Magnetococcus marinus MC-1: one gene and its partner. The protein of the gene in region 2 binds, or shares a complex with, the protein of the main gene of each other region. Links are inferred from orthologs where the notes say so. Each region holds a gene or a part of one and is shown on either strand. Other genes may lie near its edges.

Region 1 (6,963 bases), 880 kb from region 2 along the record:
GGTTGAGGCTCTGCGTATGGCCGGCGAGGCGGCCCGTGGGGCTACCGCTTATGTGACCCTGGAACCATGCAGTCATCATGGCCGCACACCACCCTGCTGTGAAGGGCTGATTAAAGCAGGCATTCGGCGGGTGGTGGCTGCCATGGAAGATCCGAATCCGCTGGTCTCTGGTCAGGGTTTTCAACGCTTGAAACAGGCGGGGGTGGTGGTGCAGGTAGGGGTGCGGGAAGAAGCCGCCCAGATGTTGATCCGTCCGTTTATTACCCGTATTTTGCACAATCGACCCATGGTTACGCTGAAATCGGCGGCCTCTCTGGATGGTAAAACCGCTACCCGCGAGCGCCATAGCCAGTGGATTACTGGCGAAGCTGCCCGTAAACGAGGCCACCGTTTGCGCGATACCCATGATGTGATTTTAACCGGCATTCAAACCGTGCTGGCGGATGATCCACGACTTACCTGCCGGTTAAAGGGGGGACGGGATCCAATCCGGGTTGTGGTGGACAGCAGCTTAAAACTTTCTGAAAATGCGGGGGTTATCAATCCTGACTCCACCGCGCCGGTATGGGTGGCCACCACCTTACGGGCTCCAGAGGAGAAGCGTGCGCTGTTTGCTTTGCTGCCCGGCGTTGAGGTGATCATGTGCGCCGAGGATGATACAGGACGGGTAGATCTTTACGATCTGATGGAAAAATTGGCGAAGCGCGAGATTACCAGCGTGTTGGCTGAGGCTGGTGGTGTATTATCCGGTGCTTTATTGGACAAAAGGCTGGTGGACCGGATTGCGCTGTTCATGGCCCCGATGTTGATTGGTGGACGTGAGGCGTCGGGTATATTGGATAGCTTGGGGGCGGCTAAATTGACGGAAGCACCGCGATTGGACCATGTTACCCTGACCTCGCTGGATGGGGATCTGTTGGTTGAGGGCTGCGTGGTGTATGGTGCCACCGAAGGCTAAGGGGGAGGATGCCCAACTGAGCCATATTTGGCGGCGGGTTTGGTGGGGTTTTCTTTCTATTTTATCCTCATTTGGAGGATAATCGCGGCGATGGGTCGTGTTGAACGGTTCTTTTTATAGATTTACCTTGCATGGTTGTTGCCGTTGTAGGGTGGATGATCCACGATCTGGGGCATGGATAGCCTGTTTCAATGGAGAGCGCGAACCATGTTTACAGGATTAATTGAGACGGTTGGTCAGGTGGCGGCGCTGAGAAAGGGTCATGGTGAGTGGCAACTTTCTGTGCAGAGTGATCTGCCCATGGCTGAGGTTAAGTTGGGGGACTCTATTGCGGTAAGTGGTGCCTGTTTGACGGTGACGCAGATGGCGGGTCGTCAGTTTACGGTGGAAGTTTCTCAGGAGTCTGTTGCCAAAACCACGTTTGCTGCCCTACAGGTGGGTGCTGCGGTTAATCTGGAACGCGCCCTGCGCATGGGGGGGCGTCTGGACGGGCATTTGGTGCAGGGCCATGTGGACGCGGTGGGGTGGTTGGAGTCGCAGCAGCCCCGTGGCGGTTCGATGGAACTTTGGTTCCGTGTGCCGGGAGAGATTGGGCGCTATATTATACCCAAGGGCTCTATAGCCATTGACGGGATTAGCTTAACGGTCAATCAGGTTGCCGATGGTGAGGATGCCACACGGTTTTCGATCAATGTTATTCCGCTGACACAGCGCAAGACCACCTTGGGCGGGCTTGCGGTGGGCGGTCGGGTGAATGTAGAGACAGATCTCTTGGGTCGTTATGTTGAGCGGCTCTTACGTCGGGGTGGCAACTGCGCGGTTAAGGGTAGCGACCACGGCATCACGGAAGCGTTCTTAAAAGAGCGCGGATTTGCTTAAAGACGGTACTATGTCCGATTTCAATTCCATTACGGAAATACTGGAAGATTTTCGCCAAGGTAAGATGGTTATCTTGGTTGATGATGAGAACCGTGAAAATGAGGGCGACCTGATTGTTGCGGCGGAGTTTTGCGACGCGCCAGCGGTTAACTTTATGACCAAGCATGGTCGGGGTTTGATTTGCCTCTCCCTGACGCAGGCACGGGTCGAGAAGCTACAACTGCCTTTAATGGTGGTGGATAATGACGCCAAGTTTAAGACCGCCTTTACGGTCTCCATTGAGGCTAAGGTAGGGGTTACGACGGGCATTTCGGCGCAGGATCGGGCGCGTACCATTGAGGCCGCCATTGCGGACACCAGCGGCCCGGAGGATATATCGCGTCCGGGTCATGTTTTTCCACTGGTGGCTAAGGATGGTGGGGTTTTGGTGCGGGCTGGTCACACAGAGGCTTCGGTGGATTTGGCACGGCTGAGTGGTTTAAAGCCGGCGGCGGTGATTTGCGAGATTTTGAAGGATGACGGCACCATGGCGCGGGTGCCGGATTTGATTCCGTTGGCCAAGCAGATGGGGATCAAACTGGGGACCATTGCGGATTTGATTGCCTATCGTCGTCAGACTGAACAATTGGTGCATCGTGCGGTGGAGACACGGCTACCGAGTGCCTATGGTGGTGAGTGGAAATTGGTGGCCTATACCAATGATGTGGATCAACACCAGCATGTGGCGTTGGTTAAGGGCAATGTGGATGATGGTTCGCCGGTGTTGGTACGGGTGCATTCGGAGTGTTTGACGGGGGATATGTTTGGTTCGTTGCGGTGTGATTGTGGTCCCCAGTTACAGGCGGCGATGGAGCAGATTGGTCAAGAGGGGCGGGGTGTGATTGTCTATCTGCGGCAGGAGGGGCGCGGTATTGGATTGATCAACAAGATGCATGCTTACAATTTGCAGGATGAGGGGCAGGATACGGTTGAGGCCAACGAGGCTTTGGGTTTTTCTGCGGATTTGCGGGATTATGGTATTGGTGCGCAGATTTTGAAGGATCTGGGTGTAACCCATATGAAATTGATGACCAACAATCCGAAAAAGATTGTGGGTTTGACAGGATATGGTCTGGATGTGGTGGATCGGGTTCCGTTGGAGATTAAATCGGGCATGACCAACGAGCGCTATTTACGGGCCAAGAAGCACAAGTTGGGGCATATGCTACGGCAGTTCCCGGAATCCAACGAATCTTAACGACGAGAAGGAGAGGACATGGGCGATATTATTGAGCTGGAGGGTCATCTGACCGTTGATGGCAAGAAGTTCTGCCTGCTTTTGTCCCGTTTTAACAGCTTTATTACCGAGCGTTTGTTGGAAGGGGCGATTGATTGCATTGTGCGTCATGGTGGCAAGCGTGAGGATATTACGGTTGCGCGGGTACCGGGTGCCTTTGAGCTACCGTTGGTGGCGCAGAAGGCGGCTAAGAGTGGCAAATATGATGGTATTGTCTGTTTGGGTGCGGTAATACGTGGTTCGACGCCTCATTTTGATTATGTTTCGTCGGAGGTAACGAAGGGAGTTGCTTCGATTAGTTTGGCCTATGATATGCCCATTGGTTTTGGTGTTTTGACCACGGATACGGTGGAGCAAGCCATTGATCGGGCGGGGACCAAGGCGGGCAACAAGGGTTGGGAAGCGACCATTTCTGTTATTGAGATGATCAATCTTCTGGATGGTATGTAAGGATCGGGAATGGCGCATAAATCGGACAAGTCGGGCAAATCCCGCAACACCATGCGTCGGGGTGGACGCAGCAAATCTCGTGAGATTGCCTTACAGGTATTGTATGGCTGTGAGATTGCCCATGATCCGGTGGGGCCAGCGCTACGGAATATGCTGGAGGATCCGCATTCGGAGGGGATGGATCAGGATTATTTTAGCCAGCTGACGTTGGGGGTTGAGGCCGAGCGGGAGGTTTTGGATAGCTGGATTGGGCGTGCGGGTGCGGCTTGGTCGATGGATCGTTTTTCGGTGGTGGACCATAATATTTTACGGTTGGGTATTTATGAGTTACTCAAGCAGCCGGAGGTACCGCATCGGGTGATCCTTAACGAGGCGATTGAGTTATCCAAGCGTTTTGGTGGGGAGGAGTCCAGCCGTTTTGTTAACGGTGTGATGGACAAGGTCGCCAATTTGGTACGTGAAGAAGATGCTGCGCCTATGCGGGTGTGGGATACACAGGAGTCCTAGAGATGGGTGATAAGAGCGTTGCCAATCTGGGTGAGTTTGGGGTGATTCAGCATATTTTTGCGCCGATTCAGTCTAAGCAGGGGGAGGGTGTACAGCTTGGTATTGGGGATGATGCGGCCTGTTTGGTGGTACCGCGCACGCAGGATTTATTAGCGACCACGGACACGATGGTTGAGGGGATACATTTTAGCAGTGATGCGGATCCTTATTTATTGGGTCAGAAGGCGTTAGCGGTTAATCTTTCGGACATTGCGGCGATGGGTGGATTACCTCGTTGGTATTTGCTGTCGATGGCGGTACCTAATCGCACTTCGCAGAGTTGGTTGGAGGAGTTTGCGCGTGGGGTTAAGGCGGCTTCGGAGATGTTTCACGTGGCATTGGTTGGTGGGGACACGGTCCGTTCGAATGCGAAGATTGTGATTACGGTACAGATGTTGGGTTTGATTGGTCAGCATCGTGCGGTGGCGCGTTCGGGGGCGCAGGTTGGGGATCGTCTTTATCTTTCTGGCACGTTGGGGGATTCGGCGTTTGGTTTGGCGCATTTATTGGGTAAGTTGCCTGCTATGTTGGCGGATGATGTGAGTTATTTAAGTCGTCGTCATCATTTACCAGAGCCACGTATTCAGTTAGGCATGGCGTTACAGGATGCGGCGTTGGCGCATGCGTGTATTGATGTATCGGATGGTTTGCTTGCGGATTTGCAGCATATTTGTGAGGCGTCTCAGGTTAGTGCGGTGGTGGATGTGGAGAAGTTACCGTTTTCGGAGTCGGCGCAGCGTGTGATTGCTCAGTATGGGCGTAGTGCGTTGGAGTTGGCGTTAACGGGTGGTGAGGATTATGAGTTATTATTTGCCATATCGCCTGGGGCGGCGGATCAGGTAGAGAAGATTGTGCATCAGGTTGGGGTTTCGTTGGTTGAGATTGGTGAGGTTGTGGGGGTTGGGGAGCGGCCTGGGGTTGTGGTGCGTCAGGGTGGGGAGGTATTGAGTATTGCGCAGAGTGGTTGGACGCATTTTTAGAGCGTGGGTATGGTAGGGGGGTGTGTATTCGAGTGATCTTGAATGCCTTTATGCCCAGGGAGTCTCATTATTAAAAGGGATTGGGGGGTCTGGGGGGAAGCTCTGCTTGCCCACCCAGCGGGTGCAGGGCGGCGCCCTGCCGGGTCTGGGCAGCGCCCAGTGGGGTTCGGGGCGAAGCCCTGAGATCTTTTGATCTTTTGTAAAGCCCCGTACCGATGGAGCAAGGGTGCAGGGATTTTTTTAAGCGAGCAGGGGTTTTATAGGGGAGCGGTACGGGGCGTAGGGTAGCGATGTCACGCGCCAGCGTGGCGGGCGGTTGGGCACATGGGCGCTGGGGGGGGAAGCCGCGCACGGGCCGATGTGGTAGAGGGCATATTTGAGTGATCTTGAATGCCTTTATGCCCAGGGAGTCCCATTATTAAAAGGGATTGGGGGGTCTGGGGGGAAGCTCTGCTTGCCCACCCAGCGGGTGCAGGGCGGCGCCCTGCCGGGTCTGGGCAGCGCCCAGTGGGGTTCGGGGCGAAGCCCTGAGATCTTTTGACTTTTTTAATCTTTTGATCTTTTGTAAAGCCCCGTACCGATGGAGCAAGGGTGCAGGGATTTTTTTAAGCGAGCAGGGGTTTTGTAGGGGAGCGGTACGGGGCGTAGGGTAGCGATGTCACGCGCCAGCGTGGCGGGCGGTTGGGCACATGGTGGCTGGAGTAAAAACCTGGGCACACAGCCGCTGGGGGGGAACCTGGGCACACAGCCGCTGGGGGAGTAAAACCGATACATCCCCCAACCACAGCTCAGACCTAACCCCCGCTGGGGCATTGGGCATCCCCTCTGGGCGATCCCTTGAAAAAAGCCTCAAGGGACCCCCCAGAGGGGATTAAAAGGCTGGCTCGCTGGTCGCTTACAGGCCAAAAAAACGGCCTGTAAGCTCCCCTAGCGAAGGGCGAGCCTAAAAGCAAAAAAGTCAAAAGATCAAAAGCAAAACCCTGGGGAGAGACAGAGAACTTCTCCCCCCAGACCCCCCTCTAACCTTTTTTTAAGCATAAAAAAATCATACCGTTTTGTGCCAAGCCTGGGGAAAACGCAAAAAAGTCAAACGATCAAAAGCTAAACCCTGGGGGAAGACAGAGAACTTCTCCCCCCAGACCCCCCTCTAACCTTTTTTTAATCTTTTAAAAGCCATACCATTGGGTGCGTAAGCAGGGGGAAAACGCAAAAAAGTCAAACGATCAAAAGCTAAACCCTGGGGAAAGACAAAGAACTTCTCCCCCCAGACCCCCCCTAACCTTTTTTTAATCGTAAATTACACGATAAATTCAACACCACCCCAAAGATCTGAAATACTATGTCCCCTAACCAATTAAAAAATATGCTCGAACAGGTCGCTAACGGTACCCTAACCGTGCAAAACGCCCTGAGCCAACTCAAACACTTTCCCACAGATACCATCCAACAACAGGGACAAACCATCGCCCAATTGGATACCCACCGCGAACTGCGTCATGGCTTTCCAGAAGTTATCCTCGCCCAAGGGAAAAAATTTGCACACCTCAACGCCATCACCAGCCGCGCCCTCAACCATAAACGTAACCTGCTCATTACCCGTATCGGGAAAAAACGGGCCGCAAAATTACTAGCCAATCACCCCCAACTAACCCACCACCCCCTGCCCCGCTGTGTCACCTGGCAACCCACAGCCAATCAACCCAATATCGGCCTGGTCGCCGTGCTCTGCGCCGGAACCAGTGACCTCGCCGTCGCCGAAGAAGCCGCCCTCACCGCCCGCATGCTGGGTGCCCAAGTCGAAACCCACTACGACGCCGGAGTGGCCGGGCTACACCGTCTGCTCGCCGCCTCCACATTGCTGCAAACCGCACGGG
Region 2 (7,149 bases):
CCGGAGTTGTCAGCCACTTCCAGTCTTGATTCGACTTGAATCATGTCCGCTCCCCCTTAGCCTTCGACCGCAACAGCGGTGCGCTCAGTTACAACCCAGTTTTTGTCCTTACTTAAAGGACGGCTCTCCTGGATCATAACCATGTCACCGGTGCGGTACTGGTTTTCCTCATCATGCGCCTTATATTTTTTGGACTGACGCACAATCTTGCCGTATAGGGGGTGACGCACCTTACGCTCCACCAACACGACCACAGTTTTGTCCATTTTGTCGCTTACCACGACACCTTGCATAATACGCTTGGCCATTACACTTCCTCTTTAGCCTTCCGCTCTCCGATCACGGTCTTGATAAGCGCGATTTCGCGGCGAACCTGACGGATACGGGACGTATTCTCCAGTTGGGCCGTCGCGTGCTGAAAGCGAAGGTTGAAAGCCTCTTGATAGAGCGCCTTCATTTTATCATCCAACGCCTCGACGGACATTTCCCTCATTTCGGAGGCTACGCTCATGATCAACCCCCTTCACGAACAATAAACTTGGTCTTAACCGGCAGCTTGGCGGCAGCACGCTGCATTGCCTCACGAGCCAGTTGTTCGTCCACACCCTCCATCTCATAGAGAATGCGACCAGGCTTGACGCGGGCAATCCAGAACTCTGGGCTACCCTTACCTTTACCCTGGCGAACTTCTGCTGGCTTTTGCGAAACCGGCACGTCAGGGAAAATACGAATCCAAACACGACCACCACGTTTAATGTGGCGTGTCATTGCGCGACGGGCTGCTTCGATCTGGCGTGCTGTGATACGCGCCGTCGCCATCGCCTTTAGGCCAAACTGTCCGAAGCTTAAAGAACTACCGCGGTAAGCTAGGCCGTGAACGCGCCCCTTGTGCGCCTTCCGGAACTTGGTCTTCTTTGGTTGAAGCATGGGATTATACCCCTGTCCTTATTTCTTTTCAATGAGCATGCCTTTGTAGACCCATACCTTAACGCCAATGATGCCGTAGGTGGTATGTGCCTCAGCAAAACCGTAGTCGATATCTGCACGCAGGGTGTGCAGGGGCACACGGCCTTCACGGTACCACTCGGTACGGGCAATCTCAGCCCCACCAAGACGACCCGCGCAGTTAATACGAATACCTTCTGCACCCAAACGCATGGCCGAGGTAACAGCCCGCTTCATGCTCCGGCGAAAAGCAACCCGACGCTCCAACTGTTGGGCTACGTTCTCGGCAACCAACTGTGCATCCGCTTCAGGCTTACGGATCTCAACAATGTTGATCTGCACTTCCGAACTGGTGATTGCCTTGATATCGTTTTTCAACTTCTCGATATCGCCGCCCTTCTTACCAATGATAATGCCGGGGCGCGCGGTGTGAATGTTGATGCGCGCTTTCTGGGCAGGACGCTCAATGACGATCTTGGAAACACTGGCATGGGCCAGACGTTTTTTTAACCAAGCTCGAATTTTGATATCCTCAAGCAACAGATCTGCATAATTTCTGTCTGCAAACCAGCGCGTGTCCCAGGTTTTGGTGGTTCCCAAACGGAACCCTGTCGGATGAACCTTCTGTCCCATGGTATCCTCCTCGTTCCTTGGGTTAATCTACCTGAGGACAGACCGCCACAGTGATGTGGGAAGTCCGCTTCAGAATACGAGTGGCACGACCACGAGCACGGGGCTTAAACCGTTTCATGGACGGACCTTGATCTACATATGCCTGGGAAACCACCAGGGTATCCACATCCAGGCCTAAGTTCTCCTCAGCGTTGGCAACCGCAGACTTTAAAGTCTGACGAACCACCCCTGCTACGCGCTTCTTGGAGAAGGCCAGGAGATTCATAGCGCTCTCAACTTGCATACCGCGAATCTGGTCGATCACCAGACGCACTTTGTAAGGAGAGACGCGCTGGTACTTTGTCGTTGCACGTGCTTCTTGCATGACGATTCTCTCCCGTTCCTAGCGACGCTTGGCTTTTTTGTCCACGCCGTGACCATAGTAGGTACGGGTGGGTGCAAATTCGCCCAGCTTGTGACCAACCATGTTTTCGGTCACCAATACTGGAATAAATTTGCGGCCATTGTGAACCCCAAAAGTATACCCTACAAATTCGTGGATAATAGTGGAACGACGCGACCAGGTTTTGATCAACTCCTTGCGGGAGCCCTCGCGTAGCACATCCACTTTCTTGACCAAAAAGTCGTCTAAAAACGGACCTTTTTTGACTGAACGAGCCATTATCTTCGTCCTCTCTTGGATTACTTACGACGACGCATGATGAGACGGTCAGAAGCTTTGGTCTTAGACCGCGTCTTCTTACCCTTGGTCGGGACACCCCAGGGCGTCACAGGATGACGACCACCAGAGGTACGACCTTCACCACCACCATGGGGGTGGTCAACAGGGTTCATCACAACACCGCGAACAGAGGGACGCTTGCCCATCCAGCGGGTACGTCCTGCTTTACCAATTTTGGTGTTCGAGTTGTCAGGGTTAGAGACCATACCAACCGTGGCCATGCACTCTAACAACACCAAACGCATTTCACCAGAGGGCATTTTAAGTTGGGCATATTTGCCCTCTTTACCCATCAGCTGAATATAGTTACCGGCACTACGGGCGACCTGCCCACCCTTACCGGGCTTAAGCTCGACGTTGTGGATGATGGTACCGATAGGCATCACCCGCAAAGGCATGCAGTTACCGGGCTTAACATCCACATTGTCCAAGGTTTTGGCCGATACAACAGTATCGCCCACTTGCAAACGCTGCGGCGCAAGAATGTAGCTCTTCTCGCCATCCGCATAGTGCAGCAACGCAATAAAGGCGGTGCGGTTAGGGTCATACTCAATACGAGCAACCTTAGCCGGCACATCAAACTTATTACGCTTAAAGTCGATGATACGGTAGCGACGCTTATGACCACCACCTTGATGGCGAACAGTCATGCGTCCATTATTATTACGACCGCCGGTACGCTTCAGAGGGGCTAACAACGAGCGCTCAGGGCCCTCATTGCTCAGCTCACTGTAGTTAATTGCTACCTGATGGCGTTTTCCGTCGGAAGTAGGTTTAAAATTCTTCAGTGCCATTGAGACTCTCCTTAACGTGCCAATCAGGCGCCCTGATCGAACAGGTCGATGGATTGACCCTCTTGGAGACGAACCACGGCCCGCTTCCAATCCTTGCGCTTGCCTTCAAGCTTACCAAAACGCTTGGTTTTACCCTTGGCGTTGCTCACCTGTACCGCCTCTACTTTGACGCTATAGATGGTCTCGATCGCTTTTTTAATCTGGGGTTTATTGGCCCATGTGGCGACGGCAAAGCTGATTTGGTTGCCCTTCTCCAACTGCATGGTGGACTTTTCAGTCACCAGCGGGCGCACCAGAACGTTGTACATTCTCAAATCGTTCATGCCAGCTTCTCCTCGAGGCTACGCACCGCTTCCTCGGTGATAACCAGCTTTTCGTAACGCAGCAGATCGTAGACATTCACACCATCCACATCCGCAACCATCACGTTAGGAATGTTGCGTGCCGACAAGACGATCTCGTTAGAAAGCTCTTTGACCACTAAAAAGGTCGAACGCGCAGCACCCAAGGTGCTTAACAGCGCTTTCATCTCCTTGGTCTTGATGCTTGCCAACTCAAGCTTGTCAACCACAACCATCTCTTCGCTGGATGCCTTGACGGACAATGCGGTCTGCAAAGCGAGCTTGCGAACCTTTTTATTCAGTTTGTGACTGTAGTCACGCTGCTGGGGACCAAACACAATACCACCGGTGCGAAACTGAGGCGCACGAATGGTACCCTGACGGGCGTTGCCTGTGCCTTTTTGACGGTAAGGTTTCTTACCACCACCACGGACATCGCTGCGGCCTAGTACCGTAGCGGTACCTAAGCGGCGTTTGGCCAATTGATAGTTGACGGCCATACCCAGAAGGTCCGCACGGATCTCTCGACCAAAAACGGATTCATTTAACTCCGTACTGCGAACTTCCTGGTTATTGGCGTCTTTAACGGGTACTTGGATCATGGTGATTTCCTTCTATCCACACCTTATTCGGCAGAGCCTTTTTTCAAGGCGTCCCGTACCAACACCAGAGAGCCCTTGGAACCGGGAATGCTCCCTTTTACCGCAATAATGGACTGTACTGCGTCCACATATGCGACCTTAAGATTTTGTACCGTACGGGTCTGTTGACCCATATGACCGGCCATCTTCTTATTTTTATAAACACGGCCAGGGGTTTGACACTGACCGATAGAACCACCGGAGCGATGCACTTTATGGGCACCGTGGGATGCACGACCACCGCGGAAACCCCAGCGCTTCATAACACCAGCGAAACCTTTACCCACCGTCTTACCCGTCACATCCACAAAGCTGTCCACCGCAAACTGCTCCGCAGTCAACTCTTGGCCAACTTCATAAGATTCTGGATTGGAGACGCGAAATTCACGCAGCACCCGCCGAGGCGTCACATTAGCCTTGGCATACTGTCCACGGACAGTTTTGGAGAGGCGAGAGGGTTTGGCTTCTTCAAAACCGAGCTGAACCGCGTTATAGCCGTCTTGCTCGTCACTACGTTTAGCCACTACAGCACAGGGACCCAGTTGTACAAGGGTGACAGGGATACGCTGCCCATCCTCAGTAAACATCTGGGACATGCCGAGCTTACGGCCAATTAGACCACTACGCATGTCTTTTCCTCATTTTTATCGATTGCCTCCCCGATCCCGACGTTCGAACAACCCTGTCCGATAAGGGAGGATGCTTTAAAGGGAGCGCAGATCATACGCCTTCGCTCTCCAAAGTCAAGCAAATTATAGCTTGATCTCTACGTTCACACCCGCAGCCAAGTCTAACTTCATCAGTGCATCCACCGTTTGAGGGGTAGGATTTACGATGTCGATGATGCGCTTATGGGTACGAATTTCAAACTGTTCACGGCTCTTTTTGTCCACGTGGGGTGAACGCAGCACCGTATAACGGTTGATTTTAGTTGGCAGTGGGATCGGCCCACGAATATCAGCACCGGTACGACGTGCCGTTTGTACAATCTCACCCGTGCTTTGATCCAAGATACGATGATCAAAGGCCTTCAAGCGAATGCGGATTTTTTGGCTTTCCATCATTTGATGTCCTTCAAACGTCTACAGAGCCAGTGCTCAGTCAATTACTTCGGCAACCACGCCTGCGCCGACGGTACGGCCACCTTCGCGAATGGCGAAGCGCAGACCTTTTTCCATGGCGATGGGGGCGATCAGTTCAACTTCCATGGTGATGTTATCACCTGGCATAACCATCTCTACACCCTCAGGCAGCTTCAACACACCGGTTACGTCGGTGGTGCGGAAGTAAAACTGGGGACGATAGTTCGAGAAGAATGGGGTGTGACGACCGCCCTCTTCTTTGGTTAGAATGTACGACTCAGCATTAAACTTGGTGTGCGGCTTGATCGAGTTGGGCGCAGCCAACACCTGACCACGTTGCACATCCTCACGCTTGGTGCCACGCAGTAGCACACCCACGTTGTCGCCAGCCTGACCTTGATCCAGCAATTTACGGAACATCTCAACGCCGGTACAGGTGGTCACAACGGTATCTTTAATACCGATGATGGCAACTTGCTCGCCTACTTTAACAATACCGCGCTCAATACGACCCGTTACCACCGTACCACGACCGGAGATGGTGAACACATCTTCAATGGGCATCAAGAAAGCTTGGTCCAGGGGACGCTCAGGCTCTGGAATGTAGGCGTCAACGGCATCCATTAACCTGTTGATCGCATCAACCCCCATCTCCGACTCTTCACCCTCAAGAGCCTTCAACGCAGAACCCTTAATGACGGGGATATCGTCGCCAGGGAAGTCGTAAGAAGAGAGAAGTTCACGCACTTCCATCTCCACCAACTCAAGCAGCTCTTCGTCATCCACCTGATCAACCTTGTTCAGGAAGACAACCAGCGCAGGCACACCAACCTGACGGGCCAGCAGGATGTGCTCGCGGGTCTGGGGCATGGGGCCGTCCGCCGCACTCACCACCAGAATACCGCCGTCCATCTGTGCAGCACCGGTGATCATGTTTTTCACATAGTCTGCGTGTCCAGGGCAGTCAACGTGGGCATAGTGACGTGCCTCGGTCTCATACTCAACGTGGGCGGTGGAGATGGTAATACCACGCTCACGCTCTTCAGGAGCGCCGTCAATTTGATCATAGGCGCGAAACTCCGCGCGACCCGCAGCCGCCATCACCTTGGTGATCGCAGCGGTCAATGTGGTCTTACCATGGTCAACGTGGCCAATTGTGCCAATGTTGACGTGGGGTTTAGTACGTGCAAACTTTTCCTTGGCCATTATGACCTCCAAATCTTTCTTAGTTCAGCCGAATTAACCGGTGGTTTTGGCCTTGATCTCTTCTGCAATGGATTTAGGCACCTGGGCATAGTGGCCAAACTGCATGGTAAAGGTCGCACGCCCCTGACTCATTGAACGCAAGTCTGTCGCGTAACCAAACATGCCGGACAAAGGCACTTGTGCCTTGACCAACCTGTTATTGCCAGAATCTTCCATACCTTGGATCTGACCACGGCGGGAGTTCATGTCACCCATGACATCCCCCATGTAATCTTCAGGCGTCTCAACTTCAACATCCATGATGGGCTCAAGCAATACGGGCTTGGCTTTCATGGCGCCCTCTTTGAGACCCATCGAACCGGCGATTTTAAAGGCCATCTCAGAGGAGTCAACTTCATGGTATGAACCATCAAACAGGGTCACTTTGACATCGACCATGGGGAAGCCAACATAGACACCATTGGCCATGGCTTCACCCACACCGTTTTTGACGGCTGGAATATACTCTTTAGGTACAACCCCACCCTTAATGCCATCCACAAACTCGTAACCAGCACCTGGTTCGTTGGGCTCTAAACGCAACCACACATGACCAAACTGACCACGACCACCGGACTGACGTACAAACTTAGATTCATGCTCAACCATTTGGGTAATGGTCTCACGGTAGGCCACTTGAGGCTGACCGACGTTTGCATCAACCTTGAATTCGCGCATCATACGGTCGACGATGATCTCTAGGTGCAGCTCACCCATACCTGAGATAATGGTCTGGTTGGTCTCATG

The links. Proteins that work in one complex are often made in the same cells at the same time.
Region 1: the proteins of rpsJ (region 2) and nusB are in contact, whole or in part, in a solved structure (PDB 3D3B), measured with the Escherichia coli proteins. The link is inferred for Magnetococcus marinus MC-1 from one-to-one orthologs.

The regions. Positions count from the first base shown.
Region 1 is NC_008576.1:176,098-183,060, reverse strand. What follows is about bases 2,529-5,321. They hold nusB (transcription antitermination factor NusB), read left to right. Parts: upstream 2,529-3,572; coding sequence 3,573-4,070; downstream 4,071-5,321. Other genes in these bases: thiL (thiamine-phosphate kinase), read left to right, coding at 4,073-5,089; ribH (6,7-dimethyl-8-ribityllumazine synthase), read left to right, coding at 3,093-3,563; MMC1_RS00855 (bifunctional 3,4-dihydroxy-2-butanone-4-phosphate synthase/GTP cyclohydrolase II), read left to right, coding at 2,529-3,074. Outside these bases: bifunctional diaminohydroxyphosphoribosylaminopyrimidine deaminase/5-amino-6-(5-phosphoribosylamino)uracil reductase RibD, read left to right, coding at 1-958; MMC1_RS00860 (riboflavin synthase), read left to right, coding at 1,166-1,837; more of MMC1_RS00855, read left to right, coding at 1,848-2,528; nickel pincer cofactor biosynthesis protein LarB, read left to right, coding at 6,429-6,963. UniProt on the Escherichia coli protein: Part of the processive rRNA transcription and antitermination complex (rrnTAC). The complex forms an RNA-chaperone ring around the RNA exit tunnel of RNA polymerase (RNAP).
Region 2 is NC_008576.1:1,053,324-1,060,472, reverse strand. What follows is about bases 3,483-6,461. They hold rpsJ (30S ribosomal protein S10), read right to left. Parts: upstream 5,137-6,461; coding sequence 4,828-5,136; downstream 3,483-4,827. Other genes in these bases: fusA (elongation factor G), read right to left, coding at 6,397-6,461; tuf (elongation factor Tu), read right to left, coding at 5,173-6,363; rplC (50S ribosomal protein L3), read right to left, coding at 4,060-4,704; rplD (50S ribosomal protein L4), read right to left, coding at 3,483-4,036. Also shown: rplN (50S ribosomal protein L14), read right to left, coding at 1-44; rpsQ (30S ribosomal protein S17), read right to left, coding at 57-308; rpmC (50S ribosomal protein L29), read right to left, coding at 308-511; rplP (50S ribosomal protein L16), read right to left, coding at 514-927; rpsC (30S ribosomal protein S3), read right to left, coding at 946-1,578; rplV (50S ribosomal protein L22), read right to left, coding at 1,601-1,942; rpsS (30S ribosomal protein S19), read right to left, coding at 1,961-2,239; rplB (50S ribosomal protein L2), read right to left, coding at 2,260-3,093; rplW (50S ribosomal protein L23), read right to left, coding at 3,117-3,416; more of rplD, read right to left, coding at 3,413-3,482; more of fusA, read right to left, coding at 6,462-7,149. UniProt on the Escherichia coli protein: Involved in the binding of tRNA to the ribosomes. Part of the processive rRNA transcription and antitermination complex (rrnTAC). The complex forms an RNA-chaperone ring around the RNA exit tunnel of RNA polymerase (RNAP).